DNA from 3 places in the Streptomyces sp. NPDC033165 genome. Region 1 is predicted to be linked to each of the others. Evidence: riboswitches for the same ligand, from Rfam matches in the RefSeq annotation. Region 1 holds a riboswitch; each other region holds the start of a gene.
The links. A riboswitch is a leader RNA that binds a small molecule or an ion and turns the genes downstream of it on or off. The one in region 1 is predicted to bind cyclic di-AMP.

Region 2: linked by a shared signal. The riboswitch ahead of ACZ5WC_RS17490 (transglycosylase family protein) and the one ahead of ACZ5WC_RS18740 (transglycosylase SLT domain-containing protein) in region 1 are both predicted to bind cyclic di-AMP.
Region 3: linked by a shared signal. The riboswitch ahead of ACZ5WC_RS11500 (M23 family metallopeptidase) and the one ahead of ACZ5WC_RS18740 (transglycosylase SLT domain-containing protein) in region 1 are both predicted to bind cyclic di-AMP.

Annotation. Positions count from the first base shown of each region.
Region 1 is NZ_JBVIPK010000007.1:161,535-168,097, forward strand. It holds gene ACZ5WC_RS18725 (helix-turn-helix domain-containing protein) at 1-727, shown strand, start outside; gene ACZ5WC_RS18730 (SAM-dependent methyltransferase) at 702-1,508, shown strand; gene ACZ5WC_RS18735 (PucR family transcriptional regulator) at 1,585-3,102, shown strand; gene ACZ5WC_RS18740 (transglycosylase SLT domain-containing protein) at 3,181-4,035, opposite strand; cyclic di-AMP (ydaO/yuaA leader) riboswitch at 4,039-4,197, opposite strand; gene ACZ5WC_RS18745 (FAD-dependent oxidoreductase) at 4,679-6,040, shown strand; gene ACZ5WC_RS18750 (SpoIIE family protein phosphatase) at 6,125-6,563, opposite strand, start outside.
Region 2 is NZ_JBVIPK010000006.1:331,569-338,131, reverse strand. It holds gene ACZ5WC_RS17500 (FtsB family cell division protein) at 47-517, opposite strand; gene eno (phosphopyruvate hydratase) at 611-1,891, opposite strand; gene ACZ5WC_RS17490 (transglycosylase family protein) at 2,240-2,935, opposite strand; cyclic di-AMP (ydaO/yuaA leader) riboswitch at 2,941-3,095, opposite strand; gene ACZ5WC_RS17485 (transglycosylase family protein) at 3,386-4,453, opposite strand; gene ACZ5WC_RS17480 (cytochrome P450 family protein) at 4,629-5,930, opposite strand; gene ACZ5WC_RS17475 (tetratricopeptide repeat protein) at 5,927-6,563, opposite strand, start outside.
Region 3 is NZ_JBVIPK010000004.1:59,685-66,247, forward strand. It holds gene ACZ5WC_RS11485 (DNA gyrase/topoisomerase IV subunit A) at 1-89, opposite strand, end outside; gene ACZ5WC_RS11490 (M16 family metallopeptidase) at 356-1,720, shown strand; gene ACZ5WC_RS11495 (M16 family metallopeptidase) at 1,747-3,117, shown strand; cyclic di-AMP (ydaO/yuaA leader) riboswitch at 3,340-3,506, shown strand; gene ACZ5WC_RS11500 (M23 family metallopeptidase) at 3,519-4,319, shown strand; gene ACZ5WC_RS11505 (GntR family transcriptional regulator) at 4,541-5,248, shown strand; gene ACZ5WC_RS11510 (HPr family phosphocarrier protein) at 5,430-5,711, opposite strand; gene ACZ5WC_RS11515 (bifunctional acetate--CoA ligase family protein/GNAT family N-acetyltransferase) at 5,885-6,563, shown strand, end outside.

The DNA.
Region 1 (6,563 bases):
GCAGGCGCAGACCTCCCTCGATGTCGGGCAGGTCTCCGCGCTGCTCGGCCTCTACGGGGCGGGCGCGGCGGAGGCCGAGGACATCATGGGCCGGCTCAACGCCGCGAACATGCCCGGCTGGTGGCATCCATGGCGGGACGCGATGGACCCCTGGCTCATGGACCTGATGAGCGTGGAGTCCGCCGCGAGCGTCGTCCGCACCTGGGACCCGGCGCTCGTACCCCTGCTGCTCCGGACCCCGGCCTACGCCATGGCCGTGGACGCGGCCCTGCGGCCCGAACTGGGCACCGGGGCGCGGCAGCGGCGGGCCGACCTGCTGGCGGAGCGTCAGAAGCGGCTGCGTGAACAGCAGGCGCGGGTGTGGGCGGTACTGCCGGTCACCGCGCTGCGCTGCCGGGTCGGCGGCCCCGAGGTGATGCGCGAGCAACTGAACGCGCTTCAGAGGGCCGCCGGGCGGCGGGAGGTGACGGTGCAGCTGCACCCCGACGGCGCGCCGCCGCACCCGCTCACCGGGGTGCCGGCGCTGAGTCTGTACCGGGTGGAGATCCGGGAGATCGCGGATCACGTGGTCCGCGAGGGCGGGCTGCCCGGGACGGCGGAGGTCTGGGACACCAATCCGTCCGTACAGGAATACCAAGCAATGCTGGACATGTCGTGCGTGATGGCGATACGTCCGGCCCGAACCAGGGAGATTCTTCAGGATGAGTACGACCGGGAATGGGCTTGAACTGCCCGCACAGATCGACACGTCCGTCGCGCACAGCGCCCGGGTGTGGAACTACTGGCTCGGCGGGAAGGACAACTTCCCGGCGGACCGGGCGGCGGGCGACGCGTACAAGAACAAGTACCCGCTGATCGAGACCTTCGCGAAGGAGTCCCGTGACTTCCTGCGCCGGACGGTCACCCACCTCGCCCGGGACGCCGGGATACGGCAGTTCCTGGACGTCGGCGCGGGCCTGCCCACCGCGAACAACACCCACGAGGTCGCCCAGCGGATCGCCCCGGAGTCGCGGATCGTCTACGTCGACCACGACCCGCTCGTGCTGCTGCACGTCCATGCCCTGCTGACGTCCAGCCCCGAAGGCGCGACCGCGTACGTCGAGGCGGACATGCGCGACACGGACACCGTCCTGGCCGGGGCCGCCGAGACCCTGGACCTGACGCGGCCGGTCGCCCTGGTGATCTCGGACGTGCTCGGGCACATCGTGGACTGGGACGACGCGCTGTCCCTGGTACGGCGGCTGGTGGAGCGGCTGCCCTCGGGCAGCTACCTCTCGCTCTCGCACTCCACCGCCTCGGACGAGGCGCACCGCGCCGTGCAGGACGAGTACAACTCATCCGGCGCCATCCCGTACATCTTCCGGGAGCCGGAGACGACGATCGCGTTCTTCGACGGGCTGGAGATGGTGGAGCCGGGGATGGTGTCCTGGCCGAACTGGCGGCCCGACGCGAACACCGGCACCACCACGGCCCGGGCCGGGTGGGGGGCCGTCGCCCGCATCCCGTAACCCCTGTCCGCAACCGCCGCGCCGCGCACCGGGATGGACCGGTGCGCGGCGCGCTCGGCCCGCAGAGGCGTACAGCATGAGCACCAGAGGTACGGCAGAGCCCTTCGAAGCCGATCCGTTCCGCGCCCGCGATACACGGGAAGCCGCGGCGGACCGGCTCCTGCGGGCCGCCATGCGCTCCGGTGCGCACCTGATCAGCGAGGCCGCCACCCTGATCAACGGCTCGGCAGTGCTGGCCGACCCGATCGCCGGAGCCGTCTACAGCACCCCCGCCGTCGCGGCCGCCGCCGGCGTCCGGGCGGCGTCCCACCCGCAGGACCACCCGCACCACGTCCTGCGGCCGGCGGCCGGCGCCGTCCTCGTCCTGCACCCGGCGCCCGTCGTCCGCGCCGAGCACACCGCCCTCGTCGCCACCACCACCGCGGCCCTGCTGGAGGTCCGGGGGCAGCGCGCCGCCGAACTGCGCGCCGAGCAGATGCGGCTGCACTCCACGCTGCTCCGGCTGCTCCTGGGCGGCCACACCACCGCCGTCACCGACACCCTGGGCGCCGACGGCCTCACGCATGTCACGGTCTACCGGCTCACCGGCCCCGACGTTCCCACCGCCCACCAGGTCCTCTGGCGCGCCGCCCGCCCCTCCCTCGCCGGGCACAGCGGCTCCTGCGCCCTGATCGGCGAGCTGGACGGCGAGCTCCTGGTCGCCGAACTCCACCGCGGCCAGGACAACGGGCGGATCCTCCGCCTGGTCTCCCGGGTCAGTGAACGCCACCACCTCCTCGCGGGCCTCGCCGGACCGCTCCCGCTCGCGGACATGCCCACCGCGCACGCGGACGCGGCCGCCGCCCGGCACAGCGCCACCCCCGCCCACCGCGTCGTCCCCGCCGATGCCGTGGGCGCCACACAGCTCGTCCGCCTCCTGGACCCCGGCTCCTACAGCCGGTGGGCGGCCGCCGTCCTCGGCCCGCTCACCCCGCAGCACCGGCACCTGCTCCTGGTGTGGCTGCGCACCGGCAGCACCCCGCGCGCCGCCGCCGCGCTCGGTATCTCCGCCGGCACCCTCCGCACCCGGCTGCGCGAGCTGACCGCCCTGCTCGGCACGGACCTCGACGACGCCACCGTGCGGGCCCATCTCCTCCTCGCCCTCCGCGCTCCCGCCTCCGGCGACCACAACGGCCACGCTCACGACGGCGGGCAGGGGGACTCGGGCCCGACGCCGCCGGGAAGCCAAGCGGCCGCGGGCCCGTACGGTCCAGCCCGGTTGAAGACGCTGCCCGCCGGGATTCTCGACACCGCCCCCGCCCTCTCCTGGGCCACCGGTCTGGTCGGCGGTCTCGAACCGCACCTGCGGATCGCGCTGGCCTGCTGGCTGCGCCACCACGCGAAGACCGCGCCCGCCGCGACCGAACTGCACGTCCACCGCACCACCCTGACGGTCTGGCTCGCCCAGTGCGCCGAGCATCTCGACCGGAACCTCGATGACGCCGCCGTCCGCGCCGAGCTCCACCTCGCTCTCGAAACCACCGCGGCCACCGACGGCGCGGACGACCCGCGCGCCCTGCCCCGGCGCGGCGGCCGCACCTACCGGCGTACCTGACGGCGGCAGCGGGAAACGGCGGAAGGCGGTGCCACCGCGCGAACGGGTGGCACCGCCTTCCGGGTCTCCGCGCCTCGGTCAGTAGGCGCCGAAGACGTTGTCGATGGAGCCGTAGCGGTCGGCGGCGTAGTTGCACGCGGCGGTGATGTTGGCGACCGGGTCGTAGCTGTCGGTCGAGGTGCCGGGCACGTGGTAGGCCTGGAAGGTCGGGTCGATGACCTGGAGCAGGCCCTTGGACGGGGTGCCCTTGGCGGCGTTGGAGTCCCAGTTGTTGATGGCGTTCGGGTTGCCGGAGGACTCGCGCATGATGTTGCGGTGGATGCCCTCGTAGCTGCCGGGGATGCCGCGCTCGGCCATGATCGCCAGCGACTCCTTGATCCAGCCGTCGAGGTCGTTCGTGTACGCGGTCGGCTTCTCGGCGGCCGGGGCGGCCTTCGCGACCGGGGCCGCGGCGCGCTCGGAACGGTCGGCGCGGTCAGCCGACTCACCGCGGGCGGCGCTCGCGGAGGCCTTGCCGGACTTGTCCTCCGACGGGGCGGCGGCCTTGGCGCCGATGGTCAGCGTGAGACCCGGGTGAATGAGGTCGGGATTACCGCCGACGACCTTCCGGTTCCCTTCGTAGAGCTTCTTCCAACCGCCGCTGACGGAATATTCGCGGGCGATCTTGGAAAGGGTTTCCCCGGCCGCCACGGAATGCTTGGCGGGCGCGGACTTCACGGCGGACCCGGAAGCGGCCTTGGTGGCGGAATTCACCTGGGCGGCCACGGAGACCGGGGCCACGGCCTGCTGCTGGGCGGCCGGGGCGGGGGCCGCGAAGGCGGTGGTGGCGCCGATCACCGGGAGAGCGAGAACGGCTCCGCCCGTGGTCACGGCGGCGAGGCCGCGGCTCAGCGAGGTGGACTTGGGACGGCGGTGCTTACCCTGTGCGGGCATGGGGAATTTCCTCTCCGGCGCCTGCGAGGTGAGCTGTCGGGTTCAGACGGGAGATGTCTGGCCGCATGGGCATGCGACTTCACCCCAAGCCGTTCCGGTAACGGTTCGGCGACTTACCTGGGTCCCCCGCTCCTGCCGTACGTGAGTGGGTTTCGGATTCCCGGACGGCGGCAGGATTCGGCGTTCCATCCGGATTGACGGTGACCGTAGGCGAGAAACGCCGAACGGAACAAGCCCCGCATTCCGCATCGCTGTTTTTCCGCATGATCGAAACAGGGGATTTCCGACGGGGGCCGCACCGTCACCGCGTCAACTTTCTTCGCACAGAAGGGAACCGAACCCTCCGGATCACCGTCCGCGCCCCGCGACGTGACGCTCACCACTTCCACCGGAGGTGGCGAAAACACGGCCAGGCAAATGCCTCAAGCGCCCTAATAAGCCCTTTACGGATGAGAGTTCCAAAGGAGGTAAATCACCCATATCGATATGGCGAAATGGACTTATCGGGCACGCTGGTCAGGGCCGGTCGAAGCGCTCGCCGGGCGATCGCTTACGGTGTGGGGTGGAGACTAGTAAGCCAACCCTTACCTCCGACGTACGCTGTACCTGCCCGCGTTCGCCCGCCCCGAAGGAACACCACGCCATGACACGCCCCGTCCGCGTCGCCATTGTCGGAGCCGGCCCCGCCGGTATCTACGCTGCGGACGCGCTGCTCAAATCCGAGGTCTGCCAGGACCCGGGGGTCTCCATCGACCTCTTCGAGCGCATGCCCGCGCCCTTCGGCCTGATCCGTTACGGCGTGGCCCCCGACCACCCCCGGATCAAGGGCATCGTCAAGGCCCTCCACCAGGTGCTGGACAAGCCGCAGATCCGCCTCTTCGGGAACGTCAGCTACCCGAACGACATCGGCCTGGACGACCTGCGCTCGTTCTACGACGCCGTGATCTTCTCCACCGGCGCCGAGGCCGACCGGGCTCTCGACATCCCCGGCATCGACCTGGACGGCTCCTACGGCGCGGCCGAGTTCGTCTCCTGGTACGACGGTCACCCCGAGGTCCCCCGCACCTGGCCGCTGACCGCGGAGAAGGTCGCCGTCCTCGGCGTGGGCAACGTGGCGCTGGACGTGGCCCGGGTCCTGGCCAAGACGGCGGACGAGCTGCTGCCCACCGAGATCCCGGACAACGTGTACCAGGGCCTCAAGGCGAACAAGGCGCTGGAGGTTCATGTCTTCGGTCGGCGTGGCCCGGCGCAGGCCAAGTTCAGCCCGATGGAGCTGCGGGAGCTGGACCACTCCCCCAACATCGAAGTCATCGTCAACCCCGAGGACATCGAGTACGACGAGGGCTCCATCGCCACCCGGCGGGAGAACAAGCAGGCCAACATGGTCGCGCAGACCCTGGAGAACTGGGCGATCCGCGATGTCGGCGACCGCCCGCACAAGCTGTTCCTGCACTTCTTCGAGTCCCCCGTCGAGATCCTCGGCGAGGACGGCAAGGTCGCGGCGCTGCGCACCGAGCGCACCGAGCTGGACGGCACCGGCAATGTCCGGGGCACCGGAGAGTTCACCGACTGGGACGTGCAGAGCGTCTACCGCGCCGTCGGCTACTACTCGGAGGAGCTGTCCAAGCTCCCCTTCGACGTGGCCTCCGGCACCGTCCCGCACGAGGCGGGCCGGGTCATCGCCGGGGACGAACACATGGCCTCGGTCTACGTCACGGGCTGGATCAAGCGCGGTCCGATCGGCCTGATCGGCCACACGAAGGGCGACGCCAACGAGACGGTGGCCTGCCTCCTGGAGGACCGCGCCGCCGGTCGGCTGCCCGAGCCGGCGACGCCCGCCCCCGAGGCCGTCGAGGCCTTCCTGGAGGACCGGGGCGTGCGGTACACGACCTGGGAGGGCTGGCACAGGCTGGACGCGCACGAGCAGGCGCTCGGCGCGGCCCAGGGCCGTGAGCGGATCAAGGTCGTGGAGCGCGAGGGCATGCTCAAGGCCTCGGGCGCCTGATCGTCGGCCGGGCGCCCCGGGCGCCGGACCTGACCGTCGGCCGGGCACGTCCCGGCGGACACCGCCCGGCCCTGGACGGGGCCCTCACCGGTCCCGACCGGGGCTGACGTCCGTCCGGGCGGGACCCGGGGCCGCCGTGCCGCCATCCGTGCGGGGCCGGCCCCGGGCCTCGGCCGTGCGCCCCGGCTCCGCACCCCGGAACGTCCGCCACAGGTCCGGTCCGGGGGTGTGCGCCTCGGCGGGCCGACGGACCGTCGAGGTCCCGGCCCAGCGGGCGGCCAGCAGGATCGCGATGTCGTCGGGGCGGTCGATGGCCGCTCGTGCCTCCCCGATGACCTGGTCGGCCGTGTCGGCCAGCGGGACGGCGCCGATGCGTTCGATCGTGGCGCGCAGCCGCTCGATCCCCTCGTCGATGTCGGTACCGGGGCGTTCGATCAGGCCGTCGGTGAAGAGCGCGAGCATGGCGCCCGGTTCGAGCCGCATCTCGGTGACCGGATAGACCGCCTGTCCGTCGATCCCGAGC
Region 2 (6,563 bases), on a different contig from region 1:
TGCTCGGAAGCTCGTCGGAGGGGAGGTCGGAGGTGAATCAGGTACGTCAGTCGCGGTCGGCGCTGTCCACGCCGTCCCAGAGGTTCGTGTGCCAGGGGCGGGCGTTCGCCCCCGGCTCGCCGCGGCGGTCCTTCGCCGCGTCGGGGTCGGCCACGGTGTAGCCGGTCTCCCCGGGGAGTACGTAATGGAGGTGCTGGCGGGCCAGCCGCATGATGTACGCGTCGTCCTGGAGCCGCGCCTTCTCGTCCCGCAGCTCCTCGGTGCGCCGCTCCGCCTGCCGCGAGAGCCGCTCCTGCTCGGCGATCTCGTCGCGCTGGGAGACGTACTGCCGCATCGGGTAGGCGAGCGCCACCACCAGGGAGCAGACGATCAGCGCGAGGAACGCGGCCCGGCCGGTGAGCCGGGAGCGGCGGGCCTGACGGCGGCTCTGCGAGCGGTACACGCGGGCCGCGGTCTGCTCGCCGAGCAGGCGCAGCCTGGTCGCGGTGGAGAACCGGTCGCGGTTCTTCCCGGCCATGTCTCCCGCCTCCCCGCTACGCACGTCCGTCCCCGCACACGGTACGGGACCGGGTGCGGGGACGGGCGGAGGCTACCGTCTCGGGGCTACGGGTCAGCCCTTGAAGCGCGGGAAGGCGGAGCGGCCCGCGTACACCGCGGCGTCGTCGAGGATCTCCTCGATGCGCAGCAGCTGGTTGTACTTGGCGACGCGGTCCGAGCGGGCCGGGGCACCGGTCTTGATCTGGCCGCAGTTCACGGCGACGGCGAGGTCGGCGATGGTGACGTCCTCGGTCTCGCCGGAGCGGTGCGACATCATGCACTTGAAGCCGTTGCGCTGGGCCAGCTCGACGGCGTCCAGGGTCTCGGTCAGCGAACCGATCTGGTTGACCTTGACGAGCAGGGCGTTGGCGGAGCCCTCCTCGATGCCACGGGCCAGGCGCTCCGGGTTGGTGACGAAGAGGTCGTCGCCGACGATCTGGACCTTGGAGCCGATGCGGTCGGTGATGATCTTCCAGCCCGCCCAGTCGTCCTCGTACAGCGGGTCCTCGATGGAGACCAGCGGGTACGCGGAGACGAGCTCCTCGTAGTACTCGGTCATCTCGGCGGCCGAGCGGGACTTGCCCTCGAACTCGTAGACGCCGTCCTTGTAGAACTCGGACGCGGCCACGTCGAGCGCGAGCGCCACGTCACGGCCCGGGACGTAGCCGGCCTCCTTGATGGCCTCGACGATGAGGTCCAGGGCGGCGCGGTTGGACTCCAGGTTCGGGGCGAAGCCGCCCTCGTCGCCGAGTCCGGTGGACAGGCCCTTGGTCTTGAGGACCTTCTTCAGCGTGTGGTAGATCTCCGCACCCCAGCGCAGGGCCTCGGAGAAGGACTCCGCGCCGATCGGGGCGATCATGAACTCCTGGATGTCCACGTTGGAGTCGGCGTGCGAGCCGCCGTTCAGGATGTTCATCATCGGAACGGGCAGCAGGTGCGCGTTCGGGCCGCCGAGGTAGCGGAAGAGCGGCAGGTCGGACGCCTCGGAGGCGGCGTGGGCGACGGCCAGCGAGACGCCGAGGATGGCGTTCGCGCCGAGCGAGGCCTTGTTCTCGGTGGCGTCCAGGTCGAACATCGCCTGGTCGATGAGGCGCTGCTCGGTGGCGTCGTACCCGACGAGCTCCGGGCCGATCTGCTCGATGACGGCGAGGACGGCCTTTTCGACGCCCTTGCCCTGGTAGCGGTTGGGGTCACCGTCGCGAAGCTCGATGGCCTCGAACGCACCGGTGGAGGCGCCGGACGGAACGGCAGCACGACCCGTACTGCCGTCGTCGAGGCCAACCTCGACCTCGACCGTGGGGTTGCCCCGGGAGTCGAGGATTTCCCTGGCTACGACGACGTCGATGGACGGCACGAGGCATCTCCTTCTGGGATATGACACTGGTTGTGCAGGGTCACTGTGGCCTTGCGACACGAGCCTAACCGGCCCGGCCGCGTGAGCCGGCCGACCGCCCGCCTCCTGGGACGAAAAAGGGCCCAAGGACCTGCATGACGGGACAAAACTCCAAAAATCTACTGCTCAGTAACAAGCACTGCCGGCAAGTTGCCGACAAGAGGTGAACGCATCCGCCCCCGGCCACCCCGCGCCCCGCACACCCAAAGACCCCGGCCCGGCGCGCACGGGGGTGAGCGCGCCGGGCCGGGGAGCCGTGCGAGGGAGGGGCCGCCGGGCATCCTCCCTCCGGGGAGGAGAGACGGCGTTTTACTTCAGGTGGAGCTGCTGACCCGGGAAGATCAGGTCCGCGTCCTCGACGATGTCGTCGTTGAGCTTGAAGAGCTTGCTCCAGCCGCCCTTGACGTCTTCCTTCTCGGCGATGCTGCTCAGCGTGTCGCCGGGCTTGACCTTGTACTCGCCGTCACCCTTCTTGACCTTCTCGCCGGTCGGGGTGGTGACGGTCTTCTTGCTCTCGGCCTTCTTCTCGGCCTGCGGAGCGGTGCGCTGCTCGCTGCGCGTGGTGGGCTGCTCGGCCTGGCGCTCGGGCTGCGCCTGGCCGGAGCCGGTGTTCACACCCGGGTCCACACCGTCGTTGGTGAGACCGCCCGCACCGGCGCAGGCCCAGGCGCCCGGGCCCTGCATGTCGAGGAGCTTCTCGGCGGTGGCGATCTGCTGGCCCTTGGTGGCCAGGTCGGCGCGCGCGGCGTACTGCGTACCTCCGGCGGCGGCCCAGCTGGACTGCGAGAACTGGAGCCCGCCGTAGTAGCCGTTGCCGGTGTTGATGGACCAGTTGCCGCCGGACTCGCACTGGGCGACGGCGTCCCAGGTCTCGACGGAGGCCGCGGAAGCACTGGTCGCGCCCATCAGCGGGACGGCGACGGCGGCACCGGTGACACCCGCGAGGGTGGCGAGACGGACGGCCTTGGACGGGCGGCGGTGCTTGCCCTTGCTGTTCAGCAGCATGGAACGAATCTCCTCACCGACGCCTACGAGGTGAGCTGTCGGGTTCGGGCTGATGAGTTGCCCGGTCGCGCGGCTCGCACGACTTCACCCCAAGCCGGTCCCGTACGGATCCGGCGGCCTACCTTGGTTCCCCCGCTCCTGCCTACGGCGCTTACGCGTCTGTTCCCCTCGACCGACGGCAGGATTCGGCGTGACGGTCGACGGGGCCCGCGGTGCGAGCGGTTCCGACCGTAAACACAGGCAACCCCGACATTCAAAGATGGACATAGGGGGCAATCGACCCGAACTGACCAGGGACGGCGGACTGTTTCCGCAGGTCGGAGGCGATGCGCCCGGACGAGCCGGGCGAGCTGGGCCAGTTGAAGCAAAGAGACCCATGTCTCACTTACACAAAAGTGGACATAGGCCTCTGAACTGCCCGGGGTTTCGGGGCGTTTTCCCGAGTTTGAATCAGTTGGCGGCGGGCTCCCCCGCGCCCTCGGAAGCACCCTGCCCCAGCCCCACGTCCAGGCTCTGACCGGGGAGGATCAGGTCCGGGTCGGAGCCCAGGAGGTCCTTGTTGGCCTCGTAGAGACCGGTCCACCCCTGGGGAAGTTTCTGTGCGTCAGCAATCGCCCAGAGGCTGTCCCCGGGCTGCACGACGTAGTCACCGGCGACCGCGCCGCCGTCCCGTGCGTCACCCTCGCCCCGCGAAGCATGCCGACCGGACTCACGGGGGCCGTCCCCGCCCGCAGCGTCGGCCTCCTCGGGCGCGGGGGCGCCCCGGTGCTTGCCGCCGGCCTCGCGCTCGTCGCCCGTCGAGGCGTCGGGGGCCGTGGAGGGCTCCGAGACGTCGGGCGCCTCGGACGCCGGCGGGGCGGAAGGGGTCGCCGAGGGGTCGGGGGCGCCGCTCTCCTCTCCCGCGCCGCCGTCGCCGTCGCCCTTGGCGCCGTCGCCCGCACCGGCGGACGTATCAGGCGTATCGCCCTTACTTCCTCTACTTCCCTTATTGCCCTTGTCGTCCTTGTCGCCCTTGCCGCTTCCATCAGCCTGGTCGACCGTGCTCGATTCACCCGTCTCGCCGGACACATCCGTCTCGTCGGTCGGGGCTGACGTCGGCTCATCCGAGGGTGCGGTGCCCGGGTCGACTCCCGGCAGGCTGCCGTCCACCGCGAGGCCGGAGATCACCGCGCAGCTCGGCCAGGCCTTCGCCCCCTGGTCGTCCAGGACCTTCTCGGCGACGGCGATCTGCTGCGAGCGACTGGCGAGGTCGGCCCGGGGCGCGTACGTGGTGCCGCCGTACGCCGACCAGGTCTCCTGCGAGAACTGGAGCCCGCCGTAGTAGCCGTTGCCGAGATCGGCGCTCCACATGCCGCCGCTCTCGCACTCCGCGACCCGGTCCCAGGTGGCGGACTCGGCCGCGTGTGCGCCGCTCGCGCCGAGCAGCGGGATGGCGATGGCCGATCCCGTCACGCCTGCGGCGACGACGATGGCGGGTGCCTGGCGAGGGCGGCGGTGTCTGCCGTTCGCGGAGCCCATGGGTATGCCTTCCGTGCGACTGACAAGCAAGTGACTTGAGCACCGCGCCGCGGGAATCCGCGCATGCACGGTGCGCAAGTGACGCGTGGGCAACATGCGGCCGACGCGTCGAACCGTGAACCTAGCGGGACTCGAACGCATGTCACAAGTCGATGCAGCGCAGATCACGCGAAAGTCACAGAGTTGACAGCGAGTCACCTTTTTCGAGACGGCTTCCGGGCTCGAACTCGACCGGGAGAGTCCGCAGTCCACGCATGATCAGGCCGCCGCGCCAGCGCAAATCGGCAGGTTCTGCCGCAAGTCGCAGGCCAGGAAGCCGCTTCAGCAGCGTGGCCAGTGCGGCCTGGCCCTCCAGCCGGGCCAGCGGCGCTCCCAGGCAGTAGTGGATGCCGTGACCGTAACCGAGGTGCTGATTGTCACTCCGTGCGAGGTCCAGAGTGTCCGGTTCCGCGAACCTCTCAGGGTCCCGGTCGGCGGCCGCCAGCACCACCAGCACGGGATCGCCGGCGGCGATCTCCTGCCCGCCCAGCGTCAGCGCCTCGGTGGCGTACCGCCAGGTCGCCAGCTCCACCGGCCCGTCGAACCGGAGCAGTTCCTCGATCCCGGTGGCCAGCAGCCCGCTCTCCCCCGCGTCCAGGGAGACTTCCAGCCGGGCGCGCTGCTCGGGGTGGCGCAGCAGTGCGTAGGTGCCGTTCCCGATGAGGTTGACCGTCGTCTCGAACCCGGCGAAGAGAAGGATGAACGCCATCGCCGCGGCCTCGTTCTCCGTGAGGTGCTCGCCGTGGTCGCTGGCCCGGATCAGCCCGGAGATCAGGTCGTCGCCCGGATTCTCCCTTTTACGGTGGATGAGTTCGGCGAGATAGCCGCGCATCTTCTTCACCGACCGCGCCACCCCGCCACGCGGACCGCCGCCGTGCCGGATCATCATGCCCGCCCAGTCCCGGAAGTCGTCCTGGTCCTCGCGCGGGACGCCGAGCAGATCGCAGATGGCGTAGATGGGGAGCGGGAAGGCGAAGTCATGGATCAGATCGGCCTCCCCCTTCTCGACGAAGTCGTCGATGAGCCGGTCCGTCAGCTCCTGCACCCGGGGCGCGAACTCCGCGACCCGGCGCGGGGTGAACGCCTTGGACACGAGCCGGCGCAGCCGGGTGTGGTCCGGCGGGTCGATGTTCAGCAGATGCGTCATCAGGTCCGCTTTGCGCTCGCCCGGAATGCCCGTCTTCCCCTTCGCGTGCGGCGACTCGGCGTGGTGCGCCGGATTCTTGGACAGCCGCGCGTCGGCGAGCGCCTGCCGGGCGTCCCCGTACCGCGTCACGAGCCACGCCTCGACCCCGCTGGGCAGCGCGGTCCGGTGTACGGGGCTGTGCTCGCGGAGCCAGGCGTAGGCGGGGTAGGGGTCGGTGGCGAACTCCCAGGTGAAGAGTTCGGGGGCGCCTTCGGGAGGAGCGGCGTGGGGGCAGGAGGGGCTGTCGTTCACTCCTCGACGGTATCGGGAGCCCCTGCGGTGGAGCCGTCGGGCCTGTCTGCGGTCCGGGCCGCCTTGAGGTCGGCCAACTCGCGCTCGGCGTAGTGATGGCCCATCTCCTTGGCCTTGCGGAACCACTCCTCGGCCTCGTCGAACCGTGCCTCCGCCGTCAGGGAGAGCCCGAGCAGGTAGGCCGCGGCGTAGTCACCCAGTTCGTGGGCCTTCGCGAACCACTTCCGGGCCTCTTCCGGTTCGCCCCGTTCCTCCAGGAGCAGGCCGAAGTTGCTGGCCCCTGTGGCACTCCCCTGTTCGGCGGACTGTTGGAACAGGAGGGCCGCCTCCTCCGTCTCGCCGCGCTGCTCAAGGGACAGGCCGAGATCATTGACCGCCTGGCTGTCTCCCTCCCGCACCGCGATCCGGTGCCACCGCACCGACTCCTCGTAATCGCCCCAGGAGTAGTACAGCGAGCCGATGCGCGAGGCGACGTCCTTCACCCGGCCCCACTCGGCGGCCCTCTGGTACCAGTGCAGGGCCGACTGGTGGTCCCCGTCGCCCCGAAGCAGGTCGCCCAGCCAGAACGCGGAGACCGCGTCACCGCTCTCCGCCGCCACCCGCAGCCAGTGCTCCGACCGCTGGGCGAGGGCG
Region 3 (6,563 bases), on a different contig from region 1:
GAGCCCTGCATTTCGTCGACGACGTCGATGTCGAGGATCTTCTCCTCGAAGTCGTCCGGCGGCGGGGTCTTCATGCTACGGCGGGCCATCGCGGCTGCGACTCCTTCTCGGATACACGGATTCTGATCGGACAACCTGGGGTACTGATGCGGACCATTGTGGACCGCCGCACCGACAACGCGGACCTCGACCCGTCCGAAGCGGTCCGAGGCGGCGCGGCCTGAGGCACCATCGACGGAAACTTCCGCGGAACGGGAACTTCGCCAGGTGCCGGTGCGCTTGCTTAGAGTGGCAGGTCTGGCAGGAAGTACCGGTCAGGAAGTCCAGTATCGCGATCGAAGGGACGTACATGCCCATGGGTCACACGGCCACCGCACAGGCCGGCTCCGGCGGCTTGACAGCGACCGAGCACCGCCTGGCCAACGGCCTGCGTGTGGTGCTCTCCGAGGACCATCTGACCCCGGTCGCCGCGGTCTGCCTCTGGTACGACGTCGGTTCGCGCCACGAGGTCAAGGGACGCACCGGTCTGGCTCACCTCTTCGAGCACCTGATGTTCCAGGGCTCGGGCCAGGTCAAGGGGAACGGCCACTTCGAGCTCGTCCAGGGGGCCGGCGGCTCGCTCAACGGGACGACCAGCTTCGAGCGGACCAACTACTTCGAGACCATGCCCACCCACCAGGTGGAGCTGGCCCTCTGGCTGGAAGCCGACCGTATGGGCTCCCTCCTCGCCGCGCTCGACGAGGAGTCCATGGAGAACCAGCGCGACGTCGTCAAGAACGAACGGCGCCAGCGTTACGACAACGTGCCCTACGGCACCGCGTTCGAGAAGCTCACCGCCCTCGCCTACCCCGAGGGCCACCCGTACCACCACACCCCGATCGGCTCCATGGCCGACCTGGACGCGGCCACCCTGGAGGACGCCCGCGCGTTCTTCCGTACGTACTACGCGCCCAACAACGCGGTGCTCTCCATCGTCGGGGACATCGACCCCGAGCAGACCCTCGCCTGGGTCGAGAAGTACTTCGGCTCCATCCCGTCCCACGACGGCAAGCAGCCGCCGCGCGACGGCACCCTGCCCGAGATCATCGGCGAGCAGCTGCGCGAAGTCGTCCACGAGGAGGTCCCGGCGCGTGCCCTGATGGCCGCCTACCGCCTCCCGCACGACGGCACCCGCGCCTGTGACGCGGCCGACCTGGCGCTGACCGTGCTCGGCGGCGGCGAGTCCTCCCGCCTGCACAACCGCCTGGTCCGCCGCGACCGTACGGCGGTGGCGGCAGGCTTCGGGCTGCTGCGGCTCGCCGGTGCGCCCTCGCTGGGCTGGCTGGATGTGAAGACCTCCGGCGGGGTCGAGGTGGAGCAGATCGAGGCCGCGGTCGACGAGGAGCTGGCCCGGTTCGCCGCCGAGGGGCCCACCCCGGAGGAGATGGAGCGCGCGCAGGCCCAGTTGGAGCGCGAGTGGCTGGACCGCCTGGGGACGGTCGCGGGCCGCGCCGACGAACTGTGCCGCTACGCGGTCCTGTTCGGCGACCCGCAGCTCGCCCTGAGCGCCGTGGGACGAGTCCTGGACATCACCGCGGAGGAGGTGCGCGAGGCGGCGCGGGCGGCCCTGCGCCCCGACAACCGGGCGGTGCTGGTCTACGAGCCCGTCGAGCCGGCCGAGGACGAGGGGGCCGTCGAGGACACGGCAGGCACCGAAGCACCCGAGGGGGCGGACAAGTGAGCGACGCCGCCGTGACTGGAGTAGCCATGGAGTACCACCCGCAGCCGACCCCGGGCACCGCCCGGCCGTGGGCCTTTCCCGCACCCGAGCGAGGCGCCCTGCCCAACGGGCTGACCGTGCTGCGCTGCCACCGCCCCGGCCAGCAGGTCGTCGCCGTGGAGATCTTCCTGGACGCGCCGCTGGAGGCCGAGCCCGAGGGCCTGGACGGCGTGGCCACGATCATGTCGCGGGCGCTGTCCGAGGGCACCGACAAGCACAGCGCCGAGGAGTTCGCCGCCGAGCTGGAGCGCTGCGGCGCCACCCTGGACGCGCACGCCGACCACCCCGGTGTCCGGGTCTCCCTGGAGGTCCCGGCCTCCCGGCTGGCCAAGGCCCTCGGTCTGGTCGCCGAGGCGCTGCGGGCCCCGGCCTTCGCCGAGAGCGAGATCGAGCGCCTCGTCGGCAACCGCCTCGACGAGATCCCGCACGAGCAGGCCAACCCGTCCCGGCGCGCCGCCAAGCAGCTCTCCAAGGAGCTCTTCCCGGCCACCGCCCGGATGTCCCGTCCGCGTCTGGGCACCGAGGAGACGGTGCGCCAGATCGACGCGGCCGCGGTGCGCGCGTTCTTCGACGCCCACGTCCGCCCGTCGACCGCGACCGCCGTGATCGTCGGTGACCTCACCGGCATCGACCTGGACGCGCTGCTGGCCGACACCCTCGGCGACTGGTCGGGCAACGCGGGCCAGGCCCGCCCGGTCCCGCCGATCACCGCGGACGACACCGGCCGTGTGGTCATCGTGGACCGCCCCGGCGCGGTCCAGACCCAGCTGCTGATCGGCCGGATCGGCGCCGACCGGCACGAGAGCGTGTGGCCCGCACAGGTGCTCGGCACGTACTGCCTGGGCGGGACCCTCACCTCCCGGCTGGACCGGGTCCTGCGCGAGGAGAAGGGCTACACCTACGGCGTGCGCGCCTTCGCCCAGGTGCTGCGCTCCAGCGGCCCCGACTCGGGCGGCGCGGCCATGCTCGCGATCAGCGGCTCGGTGGACACCGAGTCCACCGGACCGGCGCTGGAGGACCTCTGGAAGGTCCTGCGGACGCTGGCCGCCGAGGGGCTGACCGACGCCGAGCGCGAGACGGCCGTGCAGAACCTGGTGGGCGTCGCCCCGCTGAAGTTCGAGACCGCTGCCTCCGTCGCGAGCACCCTGGCCGACCAGGTCGAGCAGCACCTCCCCGACGACTACCAGGCCCGCCTCTACGCCCGGCTCGCCGAGACGGGCACGGTGGAGGCGACCGCCGCCGTCGTCAACGCCTTCCCGGTGGACCGGCTGGTCACGGTCCTGGTGGGGGATGCCGCTCAGATCGAGGAGCCCGTAAAGGCGCTCGGCATCGGAGAGGTCTCCGTCGTCACCGGCTGACGCAAGCGCACCGCAACGGGGCAAACGGGACCCCGACGAACAGCAGTTCGTCGGGGTCCTCCCTTTTTGCCCTATTGAGGCAGTTGGTCGGATTTGGTGGAGAGGTTGCCTGTCTGCCCTGTGGGATGTGCGACAAATCCCCTTGTCCGTTTGGTGATGGGAAGGCGGCCCGCTTAGCGTCGGCTCCGCTGTCCGTCACCCGTATGCCGCATCCGCGGCGCCGGGCAGCGATCGCCGAGTCCCCGTCAGGCGCGAGCCTGGGGAGCCGGGGACCCACGCAGTCCCTGGGGTGAATCGGAGATCCGCGCCACACCCGGCGCGGCGATCCGTAGGAGACCTTCCTGCTCCGAACCCGTCAGCTAACCCGGTAGGCGAGAGGGAAGGAAAGGATCAGCCCCTTCATGGCGTTCACCCGTGCCACCGGGAAGCACCGTGCCCCGAGCCGCCTCACGCGCCGGAGCGCCCAGGCCGCCGGAATCGCGGCTCTGACCACCACCGGAGTCCTCGGCTCGCTGGCCTCTCCGGCCCTCGCCGCGGACGCCGAGGCGCCCAAGGTCGTCGACACCGGCCTCACCCAGGCCATCGCCCTCGACGCCACCCTCGCCGAGCAGATCGACGCCCAGGCGAAGGCGCAGCAGCAGCAGGCCGAAGCGATCGCGAAGGCGAAGGCCAAGGCCGCCGCCGAAGCCAAGGCCAAGGCGAAGGCGGAGGCCGAGCGCAAGGCCGAGGCCCGTGCCAAGGAGATCCGCGAGGAGAAGGCCCGCGCCGCCCGCGCCGCCGAGCGCGCCCGCCTGAACGCCTTCCACCTCCCGGTCGCCGGATCCCACGTCACCACCGGCTACAAGGCGGGCGGTTCGCTCTGGTCCTCCGGCAGCCACTCCGGCGTGGACTTCATGGCCCCCTCCGGCAGCTCCGTCGTCGCGGTCGGCGCCGGCACGGTCGTCGAGGCCGGCTGGGGCGGCGCGTACGGCAACAACATCGTGCTCCGGATGGCTGACGGCACGTACACCCAGTACGGCCACCTCTCCTCGATCGGCGTCTCCGTCGGCCAGAGCGTCGCCTCCGGCCAGCAGATCGGCCTGTCCGGCTCCACCGGCAACTCCACCGGCCCGCACCTGCACTTCGAGGCCCGGACCACCCCCGACTACGGCTCCGACATGGACCCCGTCGGCTACCTGCGCTCCCACGGTCTGAACGTCTGACCCCACCCGCGCACCCCGCTTCCCGAAGGCCCCGGCTCCCCGCCGGGGCCTTCGGCAATTCCGGCGGAATCCCTCGTACCGGGGTGTGCGACAGGCCTTCTCCGGCCAGTTGATATCCATGGATTCCGGCCTGCCGTCGGAAATTCCGGCGGATTGCAATAGAGTCACGGAACAGACGTCGGGCGGCCGCGTTTCGCGGGGATTAAGGCGGAGGTTCGGACATGCGCATTCCCGCGCATTCGGTATGCACGGCAATCCGTGACGACATCGTCTCCGGTGTCTACGAGCGCGGCAGCCGCCTCACCGAGGAGCTGCTGGCCCGGCGGTACGGGGTCTCCCGCGTCCCGGTCCGTGAGGCGCTGCGCACCCTGGAGTCCGAGGGCTTCGTCGTCACCCGCAGGCACGCCGGCGCCTGTGTCGCCGAGCCCACCGAGCAGGAGGCGGCCGACCTGCTGGAGGTGCGGATGCTCCTGGAGCCGCTGGGTGCCGCGCGCGCCGCCCAGCGCCGTACGGACGCCCACCTCAAGGTGCTCCGCGGGCTGGTGAGGCTCGGTCAGGAGCGGGCCCGCCGGGGCGAGGGCGAGGATCTGCGCTCGCTGGGCGGCTGGTTCCACGAGACCCTCGCCCAGGCCTCCGGGAGCCCTGGCCTGATCGCGCTGCTCACCCAGCTCCGGCACAAGATCGCCTGGATGTACGCGGTCGAACAGCCGGTCCGCCCGGCCGACTCCTGGGCCGAGCACGGCGCCATCGTGGACGCCGTGGCACGGGGCGACGCCGAGCGGGCCAGGGCGCTCACCGCCCAGCACGCGGAACGCGCGGTGGCGGCCCACCGGCTCCGCCGCCCGGACCGGCCCGGCCACCGCGCGGCCGCCGGGCCCCGGGTGAGCACTTCGCAACCTGGCGTAAACATCGCGAGTGCCCGTCATTAACAATCGCGCCGTATACAAAGGGGGAGTAATTGCGGAGGGTGGTATTCGTGCTGCCCGAATTCCCGGTGCACGGATATCTCCGGGAAAGCGAAAGAGCCGCAGCCCCGGCAAGGGGTCGCGGCTCTCACGTATTTCCGTCCGGTGGGGGCGGGCGGATCGCCCGTGGGGCGGGCGGGACGGGTCAGACGGTCTCGGGAAGCTCTTCCAGCCCCTCGGCGACCAGCTTCGCCAGCCGGTCCAGAGCGGCCTCGGCGTCATCCGCGTCGGACGCGAGGACGATCTCCTCGCCGCCCTGTGCGCCCAGGCCGAGCACGGCGAGCATGGAGGCGGCGTTCACCGGGCTGCTGTCGGCCTTGGCGATCGTCACCGGCACGCCGGACGCCGTGGCGGCACGGACGAAGATGGAAGCGGGGCGGGCGTGCAGGCCCTCGGCCCAACCGACGTTTACGCGGCGCTCAGCCATGGTTCTGCCCTTCACATATCAACGGTTGTCTAGACCAGTCTCTCATGCGGTGCGCAGTGCTGTGCCCGGCCTCCCGTCCGGGCCCCGCGCCCCGGCCGCCCTCGGCCGGGCCTCATCAGACTGCCCCGGTACCGATCCCTCCGCGACCGGGATGCCCGCCGTAGGCTTTGTCCATGCAGCCCACGCCGGAGCAGAGTCCGCATCACGCGTACCCCGACCACTGGGAAGCGGACGTGGTGCTCCGCGACGGTGGCACCGCGCGCATCAGGCCGATCACCACGGACGACGCCGAGCGACTTGTCAGCTTCTACGAGCAGGTGTCCGACGAGTCGAAGTACTACCGGTTCTTCGCCCCGTATCCCCGGCTATCCGACCGGGATGTGCACCGCTTCACCCATCACGACTACGTCGACCGGGTGGGACTGGCCGTCACGATCGGCGGCGAGTTCATCGGCACGGTCCGCTACGACCGCATCGACGACCGGGGCCGCCCCGCCTCCGCCCCCGCCGACGAGGCCGAGGTCGCCTTCCTCGTCCAGGACGCCCACCAGGGCCGTGGCGTCGCCTCCGCCCTGCTCGAACACATCGCCGCGGTCGCCCGCGAACGCGGCATCCGGCGTTTCGCCGCCGAGGTGCTCCCCGCCAACAACAAAATGATCAAGGTGTTCCGGGACGCCGGATACACCCAGCGCCGCAGCTTCGAGGACGGCTCCGTCCACCTCACCCTCGACCTCGAACCCACCGAGAAGTCCCTCGCCGTCCAGCGCGGCCGCGAACAGCGCGCCGAGGCCCGCTCGGTCCAGCGCCTGCTCGACCCCGGGTCCGTCGCGGTCATCGGTACCGGACGCACCA